Regions from separate parts of the Neobacillus sp. FW104-15D2 genome, predicted to be linked through region 2. Evidence: riboswitches for the same ligand, from Rfam matches in the RefSeq annotation. Region 2 holds a riboswitch; each other region holds the start of a gene.
What was found. A riboswitch is a leader RNA that binds a small molecule or an ion and turns the genes downstream of it on or off. The one in region 2 is predicted to bind cyclic di-GMP.
Positions count from the first base shown of each region.

Region 1 (3,836 bases), on a different contig from region 2:
CCATTCGTATAAGAAGTATAGATAGTATCTGAAGCAGAATCCTTTCCTTCTACTACTGCAATGGAGGCAGAGTACATATCATTAGCAGGGTTCCAGTTAGGAAGGCCGGTGCCATCCGTTTGTGATCCAAGCTGTTTAAATGTAGCACCTCCATCTGTGCTCTTCCATAATCCTGAACGTCCCATACTAACATAAATAGTACCAGCAGAATTCGCATCCAAAACAACATCAGTAACTCTTTGAACAATTCCAGTGGAGGTAGTACTACCGCCAAAAACTTTTTTATAATTATGGCCGTTATCTGTTGATAAATACAGACCATTATCAGCTGCGACCCATACATTAGAAGAATTGCTTGGATCTACAGCAACTTTTCCGATATGCTGTGTCCCGAAAGTATCTGTTCCAAAAAGCGTCCACGTTTTACCGCTATTTACTGACTTCAAAATTCCTTTTCCATAACGTGAATCTCCGCTAAAGTGCTGTTCACCCGTACCAGCATAGATAACACTTGGGTTATTGGGATCTACAGCAACACTTCCAGTTGCCAGCGAGGCCTGGTTATCTGTAAGTGGGCTCCATTCTTTTCCATTATTTGTTGAGGACCAAACACCACCGCCAGCCGAGCCAAGATAAAGGGTTTTCCCTGCCGAAGTTTCCGAGATAGCTATGCTTGCAACTCGTCCAGAATCAGCTAAAACCTTCCCATGGAAAGGTTCATTAATTGGACCGGGCCCAAGTGGAGACCAACGAAGGTTAGACCCAGTTGCCTGAGGGGCAGGATTTCCTTTCATTACATTATAAGGATGGTTGACCTGTTCAACGCGATCCCTGGGATGGACATTTTTTGTTTCTGCTTTTGCAGAAAAGGGAGAGATAAGGCTTCCGCCAAATCCTGTATATACAGTCGAGGTGACTAGAGCTCCAGCCAGTATCATTTGTTTTACTTTGCTTCGTTTATTGCGATTTTTCTTCTTCATATTTTTCCCCCTGTGAACTAATTTGCTCATATAAAGGATTACAGGGGAATTATAATATGTTGTTAACTGAAAATTATGTCAGATAATGATAAGCTGGAAAAATTTTTTTCGACTTCCGTAATATTAGGAAAACAAAATAATTGGGACTTTAGTCCGTATAAGTGAGGGGGATTTTATATAAAAAGAAGAGAGAACAAAGCGAAGAAATAGGAAAAGAATAATAAGTTCTATTTACATAGATTAAAATTTTTCCATTAATTTAAATAATTATTTGAAATTTGTCAAAAATTGTTGAATTTTTGGGAAGAAAGTTTTATGATGAAATTATATATTTGTAAAAGGCAAACTTGTTGAAAGGCAAGGACGCAAAGCCACGAGTCTAAGGTATTCTTACTATGATCGTCGGGCCGCCAAAAAGTTCGGGACAAGAAACTTCTGTTTTTTAACCTCTCAGTCTGCCAAAACTTTTTGGTAGACTTTTTTTGGAAATATAAATTTAGGTCTTTTGGACCAGGTGTAGAGGGGGAGTTAAATGTTCCATTTGATGGAAGTAATTGAAAAAATAAATAAAAGTGCTGATGAAGCAGATTTTGTCACTGCTAGAAAGCTAATTGAAGCAAATATGCCTAATCTTCATCAGCATTTAAGTAAGCTTAAAAGAAACGCGAGGGAATTATTCGAGTTTTTAGTAACCAATATGGATAATGACTTTGAAACACTCACGCGGCAGGAATTAGGAGAAATAAACGTTATTAACACATATGCTACAAGATTTGATATAAGAGGATTAAAGGTTTATATAAAGAATAAAGGAAAACTGCTGATCAAAAAAGAAGCGTTACGTTATTTGAATTCAGATGCAAAGATTTTGTTGGAATCCATGGGTTCAATAATCAATCCGGTAAAAAAGGCAGATATTTAAGCTAATGGTGATTCTAAAAAGGAAATGTTACCTGTCTCTTTTCCTTTTTCATCAGTGATTAAGTGATTGTAATATTTTCTAAGAATTTTTAACATGTCTTTTTCATTTGAAGCGATGATCACTGCCTGCTGTATTTGGCTTTTCCCGCCTAGTGTGACGGTATACCTTCTTTTATCTTTTCTGCTCATACAAAAATGACCCCCAAAGATCTTTTGATGTTTATACACTGAGTGACTAACGGTATGTTTTACCCAGATAATTAATGTTCTAAACCTAATAAACAATTTTTTTGTAAGTAAATGTCGAAATAAAATCAAAAATAGAATTAAGGTTGAAGAGAAAGGTATTTTGACTTTGACTAACTAAAGTTTTGGTTATACAAAGTGAGAAAGCCTATCCTCTCCAAACCTTAGCAACGGAAGGAAGAGATTAATGACTTTTTTATTTGGTTCAGTAGAATATTTTGAAAGAGAATTATTGAATACCCTGGAAAAATCGAAGGCAGCTGGAAGTTTTAACGGCTCTTTAAAAGAAGCTTACCAAATTTTACTGGATGATCTGTGTTTTGATTTTGTCTGTAATGATCATATAAAACAAGAGTGTTTGAGTAACCTGAAAAGTGCATTTTTAAGAATATCTAGTGAAAAGCTTGAGGAATTACTTGTATTAGCTTAAACCTGTCTTATAGATAAGTTATGAAAGAGTGGCCAAAAAAAGTCGCTCTTTTTTTATTTTTTACTAGGATGCATTTGAAGGAATCGTGATAATTTAAAGGAATATATTAAATCACAGAACTTCGCTTTTTGCTTGTGAAAAAGTATAGAGGGAGATAATTAAATGTCCGCAGGAAAACTTATTGGGAGAGGGAATACTGCAGAAGTATATGAATGGAGAGATGAAGGGGATAAGGTATTAAAGCTTTTTTATGAAAAGATACCTTTTGATATTATTAAAAGAGAATATGAAACCAGCAGTGTAATCCATCAGCTTGGTATACCTTCTCCTGGAATTGGAGAATTAATCGAATTCAATCAAAAATGGGGCATTTTATATGAAAAAATGTCCGGCAAGGGTTTTACACAACTTCTATCTTCACGGCCATTGTTTTTAAAGAAAAATGCAGCTCTCTTTGCTGAATTACAAGCCTCTTACCATACTATTGCCACCAATAATTTACCACAGCAAAAGGAATACCTGTCCCGGAACATCCTTGGCACCAACCTTTTAACCGATAAAGAAAAGGAAGAAATTTTAAAGTATTTGAAACAGCTGCCGGACGACCATAAAGTCTGTCATGGAGATTATCATACGGAAAATATTATTTTGATGGATGGAAAGCCAAAGATACTTGACTGGATGACCGGTGCTTCTGGAAATCCCTGTGGAGATGTCGCAAGAACCCTAATGATTTTGCGTTATTCTTATTTGCCACCAGATATGCCAAAAGTGACAAAGCTTATTATTCGAACGGTAAGAAAAGCATTTGCCCGCTCCTATTTAAACTCTTATAAAAAAGCCACCAACACTTCAGAAAAAAGTATACGTGAATGGATGCTTCCGGTAATGGCAGCAAGACTAGTTGAAGGAGTTCCGGATCAGGAAAAACAATTCCTTTTAGAAAAAATCCGGAGAGAGATTAAAAGTTAAATCAAAGTAAACGCCTCCTTTTGAGAAGGTGTTTTTTTGTTAGTTTCATAAGTGAATCTTGGGATAAAAGTAGATTTATGAAAAAATTATATGCAATCTTATGGAATTTAATTGAAATTTGGACGTTGTTGAAAGTTTAATGCCATCTCAAAATCCCCGTATATCCCGTAATGTGGTCGCCTTTATTTCCCCATTTTGTATTAACTACTTACATGTATAACCAGCTAACAACAGTTCATGGATACTAGAATGAGCAGTGTCATGGGCAGCACTTCCTTCTTATGAAA
Region 1 is NZ_JBYTCJ010000008.1:143,376-147,211, forward strand. It holds gene AC3WR0_RS08870 (hypothetical protein) at 1-980, opposite strand, end outside; cyclic di-GMP riboswitch class I at 1,311-1,395, shown strand; gene AC3WR0_RS08875 (hypothetical protein) at 1,513-1,902, shown strand; gene AC3WR0_RS08880 (hypothetical protein) at 1,899-2,090, opposite strand; gene AC3WR0_RS08885 (hypothetical protein) at 2,335-2,577, shown strand; gene AC3WR0_RS08890 (phosphotransferase) at 2,740-3,549, shown strand.
Region 1: it holds a riboswitch for cyclic di-GMP, as region 2 does, so the genes downstream of both, AC3WR0_RS08875 (hypothetical protein) here and AC3WR0_RS17735 (anti-repressor SinI family protein) in region 2, are expected to answer to the same signal.

Region 2 (3,836 bases):
ATCAACAAACTCCTCAATTTCCCAGGTAGTGATTCCGGGTTTAATCATCTTAGCGATTTCCCGATGAGTGGCTGCCAAAACCTCTCCAGACTTTTTCATTAATTCAATCTCACGCTGAGATTTTAAGACTATCATTCATTTCACGCCTTTCTGACTTGCCGCTATCTACTATCCTATTGTATGGAATTCCTCTTTAATATTAGCCTTTGTGAAGCAATATTTCAAAAAAAAAATAAAAAATCCCCCCATACTGGGGGGATTGGCGACGAATTATTGTAGTAGCTTTAAAGATTCCCGAGTAAAGGCAGGAATATCGTTAGGATCTCTGCTTGTTACAAGCTGGTTTCCGCAAACAACCACTTCCTCATCTGAAAAAGTTGCTCCTGCATTTTCAAGATCCACCCTAATGGATTTATAGCCCGTTACATGTCTGCCATCAAGTGTCTTAGCTGTTATGAGAAGCTGCGGACCATGACAGATAGCTAAAACAGGCTTTTTTGCGTCCATGAATGCTTTTGTAAAATTAACAAACCGTTCATCTGCTCTTAAAATATCAGGAGAAAATCCTCCTGGTAAAAATAGCGCATCGAAATCTTCAGGGGAAACTTCATCAACACTCTTATCGATTTTAACAGAAACTTTTCCCTGCTTACCTTGAACTGTTTTGCCAGTTTCCTTTTCAATGGTCACTACTTCATGCCCAGCCTCCTGAAATGCTTTTGCCGGCTCGCTATATTCTGAGTCCTCAAACATGGATGTAATTAAACAAGCGATTTTCTTTGGCATATGGTGTCAGCTCCTTTTAAATAAGTTCAGTTATTGTTTTCCCTCTGCTCTCGTATTTAAAACAGAATTTTATTTTAAAAAAACAGTTACTGCTTATGTAAGAAGTTAATTTTCATTACCATTTTCGTTCTTAATATGGAACTTTTTGTTTCTATTTGTTATCATGATTAATATAGAGAAAATAAGGTGAGTGAGATAAATGATTGGTGACAGAGTAAAAAAACTCAGGTTAGAAAAGAAAATGTCAATATCTGAACTAGCTGAACAGGCAGGTGTTGCCAAATCCTATATAAGTTCTTTGGAAAGAAACCTACAGAGGAATCCTTCCATTCAATTTCTTGAAAAAATTGCAGCTGTGCTGCATGTTCCTGTTGATCATTTCATTCATGATGAAATGAACCCAGATGACCTTGACTCTGAATGGATGAAGCTTGTAAAAGAAGCTATGAGCTCTGGTGTTTCTAAAGATCAATTTCGCGAATTCCTGGAATTTAATAGATGGCGTATTAATCAACCAAACAAATGAGGCATGCCATTGGCAAGCCTCTTTTTATTGTGTTACTATCACTAATAATAAAATAAGTGCTTTCTGGCAGAAAAATGGCTTATTGATTGTTTTCACTCACTGCAACTAACTCTTTTGTTCCGTTTTGCTTGAAAAAATTTCTTACCATTTCCATTTCAATCCCCAAGTTGCGTGCTTCCAATATTAGATCCATCCATTCCTGATCTAAGCCTTCAACCATTTTCATTGTTTTTACCACTTTTCCACCCCTAAAATACAATCGTATTCCAGGCAGCTCAGCCATCCTAACAGTTACTCTCTGCCTTAGATCTGCAGCTTTGCGTCCCAGTTTTTCAACGGGTTTGCCTTTTTCTGCTTTATTGTTTGATTTAATTATTAAATTTGCTTACATACTTAAGTATTATCGGTATGTTTATTATATATAGTTCTTTTTTCGTACTGTGTTGCTTTTTGTCACAAATATCCAGTAAGTTATATACAAATTGTTTCAATATTCACCAAATTACTGTCATAGTTTTTTTACTTTTTAGTAAAATATGCTTATTTACAATCTAATTTGTTAAAAAAGTTAAATTTTTCGTCGACTCAACTTTAAAATAACCAGCCAATTGTAAAAAAATCATTACTTTATTCCTAATTTTCTCAAAATTTTTTAGACCTTGTTAATCTTTCATGTTGATTTCCACTCCCAGCGCTTGCTTTTCGCGGACAAAATGTCAGGCTTTCTCATCGTCCCTCATTCCAGGGTTACCAGCCCATTTTTCCACAGGACATAGAACTAGCATCCTCCAATAATCCTAAATGCGATTTCGAGAAGTGCCGCCCCTCCCAATTCCCTAATAATCAGACATACCTCCATGCAAAAAAATTGGCAGTATGAAATAACTAACAGTGTTCCAAAGTTAGTTCAGGGTAGAGCCATTCCAAAAAAATCCATACAAAAAAAGCCCCTTACAGGAGCTTTATATCTTGAGTTTTCAATTCAACAGCAATTTTGGCTCCAATTTCCGCATTGTTTTTGACTAAAGCTATGTTTGCTTCGAGACTTTTACCTTCAGTCAGTTCTTTTACCCTTTTTAATAAAAATGGAGTAACTTCTTTTCCTTTAATCCTTTTTTCATTTGCCTCTATTAAAGCGGTCTCTATAATTTGATTAATATATTGTTCCTCCAGCGCCGCACCTTCAGGTATTGGATTTGCAATTACAACACCACCATCCAGTCCAAGGTTCCACTTCACCCGTATAAGCTTAGCCGCCTCTTCAGATGAGTTAATCTTAAAATTGACCTTATAAGGACTGGTTCTTGTGTAAAATGCCGGAAGTACTTCTGTTTGATATCCAACTACAGGCACACCCTGAGTCTCTAAATATTCCATTGTTAACCCAAGATCAAGGATCGACTTCGCACCCGCACATACTATTGCTACATTGGTTTTAGCTAGTTCCTGTAAATCTGCTGAAATGTCCATCGTCTTTTCAGCTTCCCTATGCACACCTCCAAGGCCGCCTGTAACAAATACTTCAATACCTGCAAGCTGCGCGCAAATCATTGTAGCAGCAACTGTAGTAGCACCATGTTTTTCAGTTGCAAGAAGATAAGGAAGATCCCTTCTGCTTGCTTTTTCAATATCCTTGCTCACAGCTAGAAATTCAAGCTCGTCTTCAGAGAGACCAATTTTAATTTTTCCATCTATTATGGCAATTGTGGCCGGTACAGCACCATTGTTTCGGATAATCTCTTCAACTTCCCTTGCAGTCTCCACATTGCGAGGATAAGGCATACCGTGTGAAATAATAGTGGATTCAAGTGCTACAATTGGCATTCCTGCAGCTTTCGCCTGCTTTACTTCATCTGAATAGGTTAAATATTTATTTATCAATGTTTGATTACCCCCTTGCTAAAAAATTTGCGAAACGTTTCCTGAAGTTCGTGAGATGTTAATTTTGAACTAACTGTTTCTATAGACTGCAAAGTAATAATCGAACAAGCGGCTCCAATTTTACAGCAATTCTCCATATCAATTCCTTTTGTAAATGCATAAAGGATTCCGGCTATTAGTGCATCTCCTGCTCCCGTTACATCCATTACCGGAACAGATGGAGAGTGAAGAACGCCTGCCTCTCCATTTTTGGTAAAGTAAATCAATCCCTTATCACCGCGTGTAATAACAGTTCTCTCTGCGCCTTTCGCCAGGATAGCTTCTGCCGCCTTGAAAAAATCTCCTTCTGAAAGAATATCCACTCCTGATAGTGCTTCTGCCTCCGACTTGTTAGTAATTACCCACTCCACACCTTTAAGGCAAGCAGGCAATCTTTTAATTTTCGGAGCAGAAACAGGAGCAATACATAAAGGGATTTGTTCAGTTTTGCAGTAATGAATAATTTTCTCCAAAACAGCAGCAGGAAAATTAGTATCCAGTAAGATAAACTCTGCCTGCGAAATAAACGGCCATTTGCTGTCTATTAATGCTGTATTTACACTTTCATAAATCTCCATATCTGCTAAAGCTACAGCCATTTCAC
Region 2 is NZ_JBYTCJ010000023.1:75,713-79,548, forward strand. It holds gene map (type I methionyl aminopeptidase) at 1-135, opposite strand, end outside; gene AC3WR0_RS17725 (type 1 glutamine amidotransferase domain-containing protein) at 271-786, opposite strand; gene AC3WR0_RS17730 (helix-turn-helix domain-containing protein) at 986-1,312, shown strand; gene AC3WR0_RS17735 (anti-repressor SinI family protein) at 1,392-1,550, opposite strand; cyclic di-GMP riboswitch class I at 1,579-1,668, opposite strand; gene AC3WR0_RS17740 (pseudouridine-5'-phosphate glycosidase) at 2,264-3,190, opposite strand; gene AC3WR0_RS17745 (carbohydrate kinase family protein) at 3,190-3,836, opposite strand, start outside.

Region 3 (3,836 bases), on a different contig from region 2:
ATTGTTGCCTCCCACTTCCCTTTCTTTGATGGTATGGGGATGTATTTTGCCAGGATGTATGCGGAAAGGTCCTATGCGATCGGTGTTAAAACAGACCAGGAATACCCGGGCGGAATGTATATCAGCGCGGACGATCCTTCCCGCTCCATCCGTTATACACCATACGGGGAAAATGGAGAGAAATTACTGGTTATTGGTGGCGAAAACCATAGAACTGGAACAGGCCAGGACACCCTTACTCACTATAATGCTTTACAGCAGTTTACCAAGGATACTTTTGGAATAGACAGCTATTCCTACAGATGGTCAGCCCAGGATCTAAAAACCCTAGATAAAGTGCCATATATAGGTCATATTACTGACAATAAAGAAAATATTCTTGTAGCAACGGGCTATAAGAAATGGGGTATGACAACTGGAATTCTGGCAGGCCATATTTTAACAGACCTTGCCATGGACCGAGAAAATCCCTATAAAGATCTATACACTCCATCAAGGTTTAAAGCTGACCCAAGCCTGCAAAAAGCAGTGTCATATAATGCCGCTGTAGCGGGACATTTATTAAAAGGAAAGCTTGAGCTTGTGCCTAAGGATGCGGGAGATTTAAAAAATGGCGAAGGCTCCGTCGTCATGCATAACGGTAAAAGAGCCGGCGGATATAGAGATGAAAGCGGGAAACTATATCTCGTGGATACAACCTGTACTCATTTAGGCTGTGAATGCGAATGGAATCATGCAGAGAAAACATGGGACTGCCCTTGCCATGGTTCGCGTTTCGCTTACTCCGGGGAAGTAGTCGAAGGCCCGGCGCTGGTGGCATTAAAAAATCCTCTAGAAGAGGATTAATGGTATAAAAAACAGCCAGAATGTGCTCTGGCTGTTTTTTAAATTATTGCTTTATATCAGCCCAACTTTGGTAGTGATGAATAGCAAAGAGATAATTAGAACCGGAATAAGCATTTTGGACCTTACCTAATTCCGTATTCATAACCGCTTCACCTTCTTCATAAAAGGTTACCTGGCTGCCTTCTGTCGTTTGTCCTGTCTCCACACCGATAGCAATGGTTTTTCCAAGGGTTGAAGCGATTTGCATCTCATTTTTAATGAGGGCTATAATTCCATTCGAACCTTCAGCGAGATCACGGTAAGCCATGACTGTAGGTATATCTGTATTTTGAATAACCCATTTCGCAAGAGAGCCTTTTCCATATTTATTGGAATAGCTCTGTTCATCAAACCAGAACGGGATATCTGCTCCTATAACTATCCCTTGTTGTTTTGCGAAGTTTTTTGCTTTAGTTAATGCCGTCTGGTAATCCAATACAGTACCTTTATAGTTAGAGGTCCAGCCTTTGTACAAATATGGTTCGACATCTAAATGAATTCCAGCAAACCTTTGTGATGACGATGTCTGGCGCTGATAATTTTGCAGCCAGTTTAAAAAAGTATCCATTTTCGTTATCCCAGCAGCTGAGGCCCAATCCGGTTCTCCATCAAGCGCATGAACCTGAATATTATTAGCAGAAGCCTTTCCGATAAAAGACTGATAATAGCTAATCGGCATGCTTTGGTCAACCTGGAGGTAAACCTGTTTAACACCCTTTTGCTGCAAAAATAAAAGAATACCGTCAGGCTGAGTTTTAATTAGCGAGGTATTCCAGAGCCATGTAGAGCGGGGCACTTCCTGCATGGCATGTGCTTTTGATTGTAATGAAGAGAAATCCAATCCGATAATTGTCATAACAATAGCTAATAATCCCAGGACTTTTTTAATGCTTTTCATATATTTCTCCACTCCTTCTGGATTGTTTGGGACATCCCCAAAAGGAGCCCGGCAGCCGGCTGCCATACATTCCTCCAAAGAATGAGTAGGCCCATAGCTTTGCGTCCCTGCTTTTCAGCAGGTTTGCCTTTTTCGTGTTATTGATATTATAATTCCTATATATTTACATAGAAATAAGTCTAAATGCTTATCATTGTCGATATTTGGGTTAAAAGGAAGATTTTTTTAATATTGGACAAAAATAAGCCTCCCGTTAAAAAGGGAGGCTGGTTTTTATCGGCTATTTCCGTTTGGACGAGGTCTTTTCTGGTCATCACCGGTTGAAAACTCTACCAGCTCTGAACTAGTTCTTCCTTTTTTCTTACTGTTATTTATTTGCGCATTTCTATTTCCAAGCTTAACGCGTCCCATACATACCCCTCCTTTTAAAGGTAGTATGTTTTAAATCGGTATAGGTTATTCCATACAGAGTGCCGGCTTTTTCCGTTTCATGGCTGCTTGTTCAAATGCATATGCGAATTGAATTAATTGCTGCTCGGTGTATGCCCCAGCCGAAAAAGTGACGCCAAAAGGTTCACCTTCAGTCGTGTAGCCGGCTGGAACTGCTACGGATGGATATCCTGCTTTTGCGCTTATATGGGATGCTTCTTCCCCCGGGAACAAAATCGCATCAAGATTGCTTTCCTTTATTGCAAAATCAATACCCAGTTCTCCTGCGTGGTAAATATCATATTCAAATGATTTAACATAAGCGCTTTCTGTCAAAGAACCACTTGTCGCTTCCGATTCGAGGAGCACCGCCTGGCCGTACTTTAGCATTTTTTCTTCATACTTTTGATTAAATTCAATAAGCTGAGCCAGGGAACGGACTGTTACGGATGGGTGCAAAGTATTTAGATACGCATTCAAATCGGCTTTAAACTCATAAGTGAGAACATCATAACTCCACGGAGCTTTTACGGAAGGTATGGTGATATCTTCTATAAGCTCAACACCAGTGGTTTTTAAAATTCCGATAGCTTCCTCAAATACTTGTTTCTTATCGTCACTTAAATAATCCATAAAACCGTCACGGGCAACACCAATTCTTTTTCCTTTAAGCCCTCCTTTATTAAGACCTTTTAAAAAGTCTGCTCCTGAAAGCGGGTTTGTACGGGTAATAGGGTCCTCCACATCTATTCCAGTTAAGGCATTAAGGAGAATCGCAGCATCCTCCACGGTCCTTGCCATTGGTCCCGCTGTATCCCGGGAGTGTGCAATTGGGATAATTCCTCTTCTGCTAACAAGCCCTACAGTTGGCTTAATCCCCACAATAGAATTTTGGCATGCAGGCTCTAAAATGGAACCAGAAGTTTCAGTTCCAACCGCCCCCGCTGCAAAATTGGCAGCAATTGCAGCACCTGAGCCGGCACTTGAACCGCCTACATCAAACTTTCCTGGTCCATATGGATTTAACACCTGGCCGCCCAATGAGCTGTAGCCGCTAGGCATATTTTCGGCCATAAAATTTGCCCATTCTGTCATATTCGTTTTACCCAGAATAACGGCACCTGCTTTTCTTAACTGTTCTGCCACAAAAGAATCTCTTTGGGCAATTGAGTCCTTTAAAGCTAGCGAGCCGGCACTTGTATGCATTTTATCTGCTGTATCTATATTAGCCTTGATTAGAATTGGAATTCCATGAAGGGCACTGCGCGGACCTTTTTCCTTTCTTTCCGCATCAAATGCTTCCGCCATATGCAGCGCATCAGGATTAATTTGAAGCACAGAATTGATTTTCCCCTGGTCAAACTCTGAAATTCTGTTCAAATAAATCAAAGTTAATTCCTTTGAGGTAAGTTCACCCTGCTCCATTTTTTTCTGCATATCCATGATCGTCGCTTCTTCAATCCATTCATCGTGAAGCTGTTTTAATTTAGGATTTTCCACTAGGCTTTTCCCCCTATATCTTTATCTATATAATTTTCAACATGCAAATGAAATTCCCTGTTCTTGGGTTAGAAAAACTTGGCATTCGCCAAGTCCTTTTTGGCGGATGCCTTAGTTTTTGCTT
Region 3 is NZ_JBYTCJ010000009.1:19,951-23,786, forward strand. It holds gene AC3WR0_RS09085 (FAD-dependent oxidoreductase) at 1-846, shown strand, start outside; gene AC3WR0_RS09090 (amidase) at 890-1,783, opposite strand; cyclic di-GMP riboswitch class I at 1,831-1,921, opposite strand; gene AC3WR0_RS09095 (hypothetical protein) at 2,057-2,194, opposite strand; gene AC3WR0_RS09100 (amidase family protein) at 2,240-3,712, opposite strand.
Region 3: it holds a riboswitch for cyclic di-GMP, as region 2 does, so the genes downstream of both, AC3WR0_RS09090 (amidase) here and AC3WR0_RS17735 (anti-repressor SinI family protein) in region 2, are expected to answer to the same signal.

Region 4 (3,836 bases), on a different contig from region 2:
ACGGGTTGGCTTATGACCTCGATCCTAGGCGCTGAAGCTAGACAAACTTTAAAGTTTTCAATATAGTAATTAGATTCGATACTGGAAACTTTATTCCTTTTTTGGGAACATACAAAAGAACTGCCCAAATGAGGTGACCCCCAAAAGGACAGTTCTTTTAAATCTAATGACCTGGAATCCCGAACTCCTTACGGCTACAGACTCGTGCATTTACACGAATTTTCGTGCATAAGCCGATTAGGTCATGCATTTTGAGTCAAACTCGTGCATTCCCTTTTAAAAAACATGCATTCCTTGCTCGAAATCGTGCATTTCCATCTTGAAATCGTGCATTTCCTATTAAAAATAGTGCATTTCTTTTAAAAATTCGTGCATTTCTTTTTAAAATTCGTGCATTTCTTTCACGTCGTTTTTCATTTCCTTTAAAAAAGCTTTGTTTCTATTAAAAGTTCTTCGTTTCTTTCAAAAATTTCTTCAATTCCTCTAAAAAGTTCTTCAATTCCTCTAAAAAGTTCTTCATTTCTTCTAAAAATCTTCATTTCTTTTAAAAAGTTCTACGTTTTTTTCAAAAATTTCTTCAATTCCTCTAAAAAGTTCTTCGTTTCTATCGAAAAGTTCTTTATCTCTATCAAAATCCCCCTTCAAGATCGGCCGTAAGGGTTCGGCCCGGTAAAAAAGAAGGCTTTGACAGCCTTCTTTTTTAAATTCTAAATTTCCCGATTAGCTCCTGCAGTTCTACTGCCATATTGGTTAGTGAATTCGCTGAAGCTGTAATTTCCTCCATACTTGCAAGCTGTTCCTGCGCAGAGCTGGAAACCATTTGGCTGGCAGTTGCCGATTCCTCTGAAATTTTTGAGATGGTGTCCATATTTCCTGCTATTTGTTCTGCACCTGCCGCCATTTGCTGCGTGGCCGAAGATACGTCCACAATCTGAGAGGCAACCTGTTCTACAGAGAGTTGAATCTGTTTGAATGATGTTCCGGTATGGTCTACAGCTTTAATTCCTTCCTCTACTTTCCGCGTTGTAAGCGTCATCGAGTTAACAGCATGATCTGTCTCGGATTGAATTAATTGAATTAATCCCGCAATTTGGCGGGCTGAAGCAGCAGACTGTTCGGCAAGCTGCCTTACCTCGTCTGCCACCACCGCAAATCCTTTCCCCTGTTCTCCCGCCCTTGCCGCTTCTATTGCAGCATTCAACGCAAGGAGGTTGGTTTGGGAGGCGATGCCTGTTATTACGTCTACAATTTGTCCAATTTGCTTGGAACGTTCTCCAAGTCCTTTAACAACTTGGTTTAAGTCAGTGACCGTTTTATTGATTTCTCCCATTTGCTGAACGGCATCACGAACAGCTTCTCCGCCAAGCTGGGCAGCCTCAGAAGTTTCTCCCATATGGTCTGAAACATTTTGAGCGCTTGCTGCAATTTGACGGACGCCAATGGTCATTTCATTTACTGCATTAGAGCTTTCATCCAGGCTGCTAACCTGTTTTTCTGCTCCAGCAGCCACATCCTGGAGGGACATCGTAACCTGTTCAGTTGCTCTGGCAGTTTGATCTGCACTAGCCATTAACTCTTCAGCGGAAGCAGCTACCTGTTCAGATGTGGACGACACATGACGGATTAATTGGCGAAGATTCTCGCCCATACTATTAAATGAGTTCGCCAGCTGGCCAATTTCATCATTGTTCTTAATTTTAATAAAATCAACAGTAAGATCTCCGCCAGCAATTTGTTCAGCAACAACGGCCATTCTCTTAACCGGGCGGGAGATGACCCTGCTGATAGAATAGGCAACAACCAGACCAACAGCCAGAGAAATAATACCAATCAGGAGCATCCAAAATTGAGTAGCTTTAGTTCCCTCTTCTACTGCGTTACGTTGGCTTGCTAGCATACTGTTTTGATAATTAATAAATTCATCTGACTTTGCAGCAAACTTTTCCACTACTGGAGGGGTTTCAATAGAAACGATAGTAGTATACGCTCTCGTGTTATTTTCGTCTTTCAAATTGAAAGCTCTTTCCATTAAGTCATCATATTCTTTATTTATTTCAATAATTTCCTTAAGAAGCTTTTTGCCTTTAGCTGTTTTAAGTTTAGCATCTAATTCTTTGCTCGATTTTTGAAATTCCTTTTGCAAGTCTTGAAAACTGAGTTTATCTTCAAGATTTCCTGTTAAAAGATAGCCTCTTCCAGCGACCTGGCGTTCCCTAACGGCTATAACCATATCCTTTGCACGAAGCACCTTATCAACCCGGTCCTGTAATAAGTTTTCATAAGAATCATTTACTCTCGAAATCTCGTAAAAACCAAGTGAGATAATAACTCCCATCAGGATTAAAATAGCCAAAAAACCACTGTACAACTTTCTGCTGATTGTAACCAATAAAACCATTCCCTTTCTGTCTGTTCCTTGCTGTTATATATTATTTAAAAAACTTAAATCCACACTAAAAAGCCATCCCAAAAAGAATAGCTTCATCCGAAACTATTCGGCATGCTGGCTGGCATAGACAAATTCCCCTTAGCCCCTATAGCTTTGCGCCGCTGCCTTTAGACAGGTTTGCCTTTTTCTAGTTCATTATTTAATTTATGTCATTTTTATAGTCCTTTTTTCACAGACAATTGTAATTATAACATTTACCAAAAAGAATACAATATTGGATAGTGAGGAAAAAACCTCCACTTTATAGCATAGTGTTGTGTTTTAGGATTTACGGCTAAGCCTTCATAGAAAACATGGCATTCGCCAAGCCCTTTTGGCGGAGCGCTAGTTTGTTTATCACGGCACATCCTCAAAAAGGCTCCTTCGTACGATGTTAAACTAACTATGTCTTTCTTGTACTGTGCTTTTCGCCTGACTAGGCTTCCTAAAAAATCTCCTTGTTTAAACTGACGAAGTCTTCCTTTTCCTGTCCTCGTGGCTTAATAAAATTGGTAAACTTAAAAAAGCAGGGCCGCTATCGGGCCCTGCCTTAATCCTTATTTCTGTATCCATACTCGCTTACTTTCAGCGCGTTTTGTTAGGCCATTCGCATCAAGACGCTCAAGAAAAGGAATCATGTATTTTCGTGACAGTCCAAGAATTTCCTTGGCATCTCCCACTTCAAATTCACTTCCTGTTCCCTTCTTAAGGTCCGCAACCGCCTTTTCAAAAATAGCTCCATGATAGGCAAATTGCTCATCAAGCAAGACAACAAGACCCTCATCCTCGAGGAGCTTTCTTAGATCCCAAGTCAAATTGTCCGGGATTCCTGCCTTCGTAAAATAATCCTGAATATAACGTACCTGAAGTCCATCCTTTTTAAGTTCCTCAACGAGGTTTTCAGAACGCTTTTGCCAGTTTTTTGGGACGTGCGGAGTAAAGCTCGCAAGCGATACAAACTGTCCTTTTCTTGCAAAAACTCCTCGGCTAATCCCATTTTCGACTACATAATCAAGTAAGGATTTTGGGAACCTTTTTTGCATAGACTGCAGGAGCTCTGCCTTATTTAAACCAGTTTTCATTGAATTAGCCAAATGAAACTCCTGAATCCTATCGTAAATATCCTCCTCAATCGCATGGACTAAGGAACCTAGAGTGTACTCTTTTCCGTTATATAAAACGAAATCCTCATCCTGCAAATGCTGCCGGAGAACCTCCTCATCAAGCGCTGTCCGCTTAATTAATTCGGATAGCTGAAGGCTTTTTTCTTCATATAAAGCAGCGGAAATTCGTTCCTTTGGTGATCCTTCCTTTTTCTTGCCTAGTTCTTCAATGGTCTGCTCCCCAAATCGGTACTTATTCCCACGTGGGTCAATCACCCATCCGCCTCCGATGGTTTCCTGCGGGC
Region 4 is NZ_JBYTCJ010000018.1:103,827-107,662, reverse strand. It holds gene AC3WR0_RS15285 (methyl-accepting chemotaxis protein) at 701-2,389, opposite strand; cyclic di-GMP riboswitch class I at 2,495-2,581, opposite strand; gene selB (selenocysteine-specific translation elongation factor) at 2,986-3,836, opposite strand, start outside.
Region 4: it holds a riboswitch for cyclic di-GMP, as region 2 does, so the genes downstream of both, AC3WR0_RS15285 (methyl-accepting chemotaxis protein) here and AC3WR0_RS17735 (anti-repressor SinI family protein) in region 2, are expected to answer to the same signal.